Regions from separate parts of the Neobacillus solisequens genome, predicted to be linked through region 2. Evidence: riboswitches for the same ligand, from Rfam matches in the RefSeq annotation. Region 2 holds a riboswitch; the other holds the start of a gene.

Region 1 (3,435 bases), on a different contig from region 2:
GTTTAAAGAAGATGTTCATCCTCTGGTAAGATCTATCTCGGACAAAAGATACTATTTATGAGACATATTTAAGGGAGGCTACCAATTTAGTAGCCTCCTTCTCTAATGGATCCCTTATTTATACCTGGGCCCATATTTATTATTTTATTAAATGATAAGGCACAGTTGTTACAATCACGTCTCTTCGATAAAGTAAGAAGGATCGAATAAGAAGGCTTGATTGGTTGTGAAGAATATTGTGCCACCCCTTTTTAGGAATAAATTGCGGAATGACAACTGTTACCCGATAATTCCCTTCTTTGGCTTTATGCTCTACAGTATCAACAAATTTAGTAAGTGGACTGATGATACTTCTATAATGAGAGTGCAATGTCACCAGCCTTACATCTGGTTGCCATTTCTTCCATTTTTCTTCGAACTTCTTTTCGTCGTCTCTTTCAAAGGCAACATACACCGCAATGATTTGATCAGGCGATAAAGATTTAACATAATTTAAGGTATTCTCTACAACATGAGTCATGCCAGCGACAGGCACTATCAAAACATTACCTTCAATGGTCAAAGGTGGTTTACACGTTTTAAGACTTAATTGGTCTCCAACAGCGTCATAATGCTTTTTAATTCGATGAAAGAAGAACACAATGATAGGTAGAAAGATTAAAATAGACCAAACCTGTGAGAATTTTGTTATTAAGAACATTAATGTAACAATAAGGCTTATTAGGGTACCTGTTGTATTAATGATAAATTTAGGTACCCACCCTTGAGGCTTCTCTCGCAGCCATTTAACCATCATGCCTGACTGAGACAAAGTAAATGGAAGAAACACCCCAACTGCGTAAAGCGGGATAAGATGTTCTGTTTTAGCATGAAAAGTTAAAATTAAAAGGATAGAAGCAATGCCAAGTATAATGATGCCATTTGAATACCCTAATCGATCCCCTCTCATAAGAAACATTCTAGGTATAAACTTATCCTTAGCAAGATTAACTGCCAACAACGGGAAAGCGGAATATCCAGTGTTCGCAGCAAGAACTAATATCAAGGCTGTGGTTCCTTGAATAAAGAAATAAATGAAATTCCGACCGAAAGTCTCTTCAGCAATTTGGGATACGACAGTTACTTTTTCACTTGGAGAAATCCCATAATAATAGGCTAAAAATACAATTCCTGAAAATAGAATGGCAAGTAACGCTCCCATTGCCATTAATGTTTTAGCTGCATTATTAGGAGCTGGGTCTTTAAAATTAGGTATAGCATTAGAAATAGCTTCAACTCCTGTTAAAGCGGAACTCCCGGAAGCAAACGCCCTTAATAGAATAAACAAACTGATCCCCGTTACAGGGGTACCGATTGGGGTGTGTAATTGTGGCGAAACCCCTCCGGTTACAATGTTATATAAACCAACAGCAATCAATATAAATAACGCTAAGACGAATAAGTAAACCGGGTATGCTAATATTGAAGCAGACTCCGTTACCCCTCTCAGATTCAATATTGTTATTAAAATGACAAACGTAATTGCGATTCCTACATTATAGCCATGTAAAGTCGGAAACGCAGATGTTATAGCATCGGTCCCAGCAGACACACTTACAGCAACTGTCAGGATGTAGTCCACCAATAGGGACCCTCCAGCTATCAAGCCTGGATTTACCCCCAGATTGCTTTTTGAAACCACATAGGCCCCACCTCCATGAGGGTAAGCAAAGATGATTTGCCTATAGGACAGTATCAAGGCTGATAAAAGAATTAACACACCTACTGCAATAGGAATGGAATACCAAAATGCTGCAGTACTGATAGTAACTAATACAATTAAAATTTGTTCAGGACCATATGCCACTGACGACAAAGCATCAGATGAAAGGATTGCTAATGCTTTCGTTTTGTTTAGTTTCTGTTCGCCTAGCTCATGAGATTTCAAAGGTCGGCCAATTAAAAATCTTTTTATAACCCCAAACAAGTTATTCACCGCCAAAAATTAATTATGGTTTAATTTACCCATGCTATCAGTAATTACTCAAAAATAAAAAAATTTGCCTACAAGTCAGATTTAAATAGACCCGTAGACACACCATTTTTGTAATGTCACAAGCTCCACCTTCCTTCTCATATACGCTTACGAGGTTAGCTGTCGGATTCGGACCTTGAGTAGCCCTACCAAAAAAGGATTCACCCCTTGAGTTTAGTAGCAACCCACTAAAATGGTTCCCCCGTACCTATTGGTTTCAGCGATTTAGAAATTTGAAACTGTCATAATATTACTCCAATGTCTAGATAGTGTAAATGGATTTTTTCAAGAAGACTCAAAACTATTATTGATTTTCATCTTAAAAAAGGGGTTTACAGCCGAAACCTTCCTACCAATAATCCCAATTCATCTGATTGAATTTCTAAAGAGTCCGCATTTGAAGATAATCTCTCGATAGAGCTACTGGTTTGTTGAACAGCCGCTGATGTTTCTTCTATGCCGGCTGCAGATTCCTGCGATATAGTAGCAATGTACTCAATAGACTTGTTAATTTCATTGCTGCCATACACAATTTCTGTTAAATTTTTTGAGACTTGCTCGATTTTTTCTGCCATATTAACAACAGCTTTGTTAATATTTTCGAATGTCTCACCCGTCTCTTTAATTTGAATCGTTCCTTCTCCCACCTGTTGATATCCTAATGTTAATGATTCAGCCACATTCTTAGAGACATTCTGAATGCCATTTACAATACTTGTAATCTCTCCTACGGAAAGTGATACTTGTTCGGCAAGCTTCCTTACTTCATTAGCAACAACGGCAAATCCCTTTCCATGTTCCCCCGCTCTGGCCGCCTCAATTGCAGCATTTAATGCCAATAGATTCGTTTGATCCGCAATGTTATGAACCACATTAATGAGGTTGGCTATTTTTTTAGACTCATCATCCAAACTTTTAACTTTTTCAATAGAGACACTCACAATATCATAGATCTTATTCATTTGGTCTATAGATTTATTCATCCGCTCATTTCCAATTTCAGTTACGTTCGAAATATCATAGAAAGATTCCTGTATTAATGTCCCATTTTCATTTACAAGGTTTATTCGCTTTGAAAAATGATTCACTTGCTTAGCCAATTCAGTCGTCAAGTGTGCCTGTTGCTCCACCCCGGATGATAACTCCTGCATAGTAGAAGCTACCTGGTTGCTGGAAATATGGATTTCTGCACAAGATTCTTTCATAAAAAGTGATTGATTTTTTACTACTTGGGAATGCTCCGAAATATTTTCTATCATTTCTTTTAAACTGGCCTGTGTATTTTTTATTGAAAAAAATAATTGTCCAAATTCGTCGTTTCTATTTTTCCCCTTGAATTTATATTCGAGATTGCCTTTAGAAATGTGCTCCATAAAGTCTCTTATCTGTTTTATGGGAGTGGAAAAACTTTTGCTTAAAAA
Region 2 (3,435 bases):
GCCCTCTTCATTGTTAAAAGCAGAAATTACTCCACCGTGAGCGGTAATAATCGATTTACAAATGGAAAGACCTAACCCGATGCCACGCCCTGAAGAAGTAGTGAAAAATCGATTAAAAATCACAAACAGATTTTCATCGGGAATGCCATTTCCGTTATCAGCTACTTCGAAATAAACAAAATTATCTTTAAGAAAGGCTCTCACTTTAATAGTGGAATGAGGTGGTGTATATTTAATGGCGTTATCAAGCAAGTTTATCAATACTTGTTTGATTAATATTCCATCCATTGGAATCATAATAGGTTCGTCTGGAATAGTTATTTTTATTTCATGATGAATATCAAGTTTTTTTATTCTAAAGACTGCCTCACTAACGACTTCCTCCACTAATTCCATATTTTTATTAATTGAAACGTTACCATCATCCATCCTGGTAATGCTTAATATGTTTTCAACTGAATGGATAAGCCATTTAGAATCCTCGAAAATATCAACTAGTAATTGTCTCTTCACATCTTTTTCAAGTATTTCTCCGTGTTCGAGTAAAGTAGTCGTAGATCCTAAAATTCCTGTTAAAGGTGTACGTAAATCGTGCGATACTGAACGAAGAAGATTACCTCGAAGTTTTTCTCTTTCCATTTCTACTTGGGCTTTCTGTTGTTTTTTTGAAATTTTTTCGCGTTCCATTGCTAGCGCAAGGTGCATAGAAATGGCTTCGACAAAACTTTTTTGCTCAATGGTTAAAGTAGAATTCAAGCAGGTAATCCCAATTACCCCGAGACTCTCGTCAAGTCCTTTAATCGGAAAATAGGTTACATTCTTTGTTTCTAACGATTTATTTGTTTGGATTGTTTTTCTTATTCCATCGCTATTATAAAAAATTTGTTCATTCTCATCTGTTTTTAATATGAAAGGTTCACTCAGTCCGTTCGATGATTTTAACGCAGTAATGAAAACAGAATGATTGATGGACTCAAGTATCTTTTTCGCACCAATTTCTAAGATTTGGTCTACGTCTGGTGCTTGGAGTAAATTTTTACTGATCTGATAAAGAATTTGTGTTTGTTTTTCACGAATGGAGGATAAACTTGCCTCTTTCTTCACCTTTGTCGTCAATGTACTTGTGATAATCGCGGCAATCAACATAATAGCAAATGTTATGGGATAGTCTGGTCGATAAACAGCGAGAGAGTAAAAAGGCATAGTAAAAAAGAAATTAAAATCCAATACCCCGATTATTGATGCAATTATTCCATACAAATAACCTTCTGTAAATTTTGAAACTAGCAAAACACCTAATATGAAAGTAATGATTATATTGGTTTCAGTTATTCCTATATATTTGAAGAATAAAGATAGGAAAGTAATGAACATCATGATCATGACCATCACCCCGATATTCCATGTGATATGTTTCAGTTGCTTCATTCATATCATCCTTCATGTTTTGATATTATTATCTAATAATATTTTATTGAAATTATAAAATGAATTCGATTTTAAAAAATTAACAACATCTTAACTGTATTTCTTATTTAAACGATCTTAAAATACATATAGATTTATTTTAAATAGGGGAGCACAAGAAGTAATAAGAGAAGGTGAAAGTCGATTTGAGCGAAGTTTTATAAAATTTCATTATAAAAAAATCATATGAACGGCTTAATTCTGAGGAAACTCAGGAACGGAGGAACCAATTTTTCCGGGGTTAATTCTACAAGTTGTAGAAAGGATGAGATACTCTTTCGCCATCCTACCCGTCAGCTAACTTCGTCGGCTAAAGCGAAGGAGGTCAGAAGACCACCTGATTCAGGGGGCTTTTTGTTTACAAAGCAAAAAGGCAACTTGAGCATGTTAAGTAGGTCTTTTTATTATGCCTATTTTTAGGAAAAAGGAATAGGGGATACATTAAAAGAAAGTAGAGAGACTAAAGGTTTACCAGGACTCATTAAATATTTAATTTTGGTTAATTTTACTGATTCAATGCCAAAGTGTTGATTTTTGGGAGGAAGTTTTATGATTCAACTTTCTAATACCAATTTCGATTTTGAATATCTTTATTTAGATAATTCTTGTCCAACCTTATTTGGATCAAAAAAAGACTGTTTTGATATGCATACATTAAGTTATAGAGTTTTTGGTGGAATTTGGAAATTGATCGATGGTAAAAGGATTATTTTAGGCTACTGGTTTGCAGACAATGAAAGTGAACTTCAATACGCTATAAGAAGTGCAGGTTTTACCGAACTAATTAATTCAGATAATGGTGAAATAAATGAAGTTTATCATTCAATCCGTATTGAACAGGACCAACAAAATTGGTCTAACAGAAGCAAGTTACCGATTTTATCTATATTGAAGAAGCCATGGAAAGATTTAAGGAAAGGATGGTATGTTTTAAAATCAGGTACTAATTTTCCTTGCATCCTTACATGTATTCAAAAAAATCGGTATTCCGTTTGGATAGAGCATATACAGGTTTGTGAAAATAAAAATGATGCAGTCAAATTTATTAATTTAATTAATACTGAACATAATATTCATTTAAATTACGATGTATATGCAGAATCCAATATAAAAAATTAACAACAAGTAAAAAGTACTTAAATTAAAAAATAATTGGAGGAAGAAAGAAATGACTTCTCAATCAATAAAACGGCTAATCCTAGGGCGGCCATTAAAATCGGAAGAGGCTGAAGGCGAAAAAATGCCCATGTGGAAAGCTTTACCGATTCTATCATCGGACGCCCTTTCCTCCGTAGCATACGGAACAGAAATGATATTATTAGAGCTTGCAACCGTTGGAGCATTTGCCTTCTCATTTTCTATTCCCATTGCGCTGGCAATTATTTTACTAATCGCGATTTTAATTGTTAGCTACCGGCAAGTCATTGATGCCTACCCACAAGGTGGCGGGGCGTATATGGTAGCCAAGGAAAATTTAGGAATGATGTGGGGGCGTTTGGCTGGTGTTTCGCTTCTAATTGATTATACACTAACCGTTGCCGTTTCCATTTCAGCAGGAGTGATGGCGATCACTTCAGCCTATCATGCAGCCGTTCCCTATGTTGTTCCAATCGCTTTATTATTCACCTGGTTTATGGTTTGGATGAATTTAAGAGGCACGTCTGAATCTGGAAATGTATTTGCCTTCCCAACGTATTTATTTATTTTCTGTATGCTAGTCCTTGTAGGGAAAGGTTTATTTGATTGGCTAACTGGCACTGGGCATACAACCCATTCTGTATCTGTTCCTACCGGATTACCTACAGGTTTGACTTGGTTTGTATTATTAAAAGCATTTTCTTCCGGGTGTTCAGCTGTTACAGGAGTCGAAGCTATATCGAATGCTGTTCCTCATTTCAGAAGACCTGCTGAAAAAAATGCAAAAAGAACCATGTTAACATTGGGAATTTTATTAGCTGTCATCTTTGG

Evidence for each region. A riboswitch is a leader RNA that binds a small molecule or an ion and turns the genes downstream of it on or off. The one in region 2 is predicted to bind cyclic di-AMP.
Region 1: it holds a riboswitch for cyclic di-AMP, as region 2 does, so the genes downstream of both, ACI3K6_RS09525 (APC family permease) here and ACI3K6_RS16005 (hypothetical protein) in region 2, are expected to answer to the same signal.

What each region holds. Positions count from the first base shown of each region.
Region 1 is NZ_JBKFGJ010000009.1:52,032-55,466, reverse strand. Features, by position in the region: gene ACI3K6_RS09525 (APC family permease) at 140-1,966, opposite strand; cyclic di-AMP (ydaO/yuaA leader) riboswitch at 2,105-2,247, opposite strand; gene ACI3K6_RS09520 (methyl-accepting chemotaxis protein) at 2,347-3,435, opposite strand, start outside.
Region 2 is NZ_JBKFGJ010000017.1:44,066-47,500, forward strand. Features, by position in the region: gene ACI3K6_RS16000 (ATP-binding protein) at 1-1,428, opposite strand, end outside; cyclic di-AMP (ydaO/yuaA leader) riboswitch at 1,650-1,794, shown strand; gene ACI3K6_RS16005 (hypothetical protein) at 2,017-2,586, shown strand; gene ACI3K6_RS16010 (APC family permease) at 2,636-3,435, shown strand, end outside.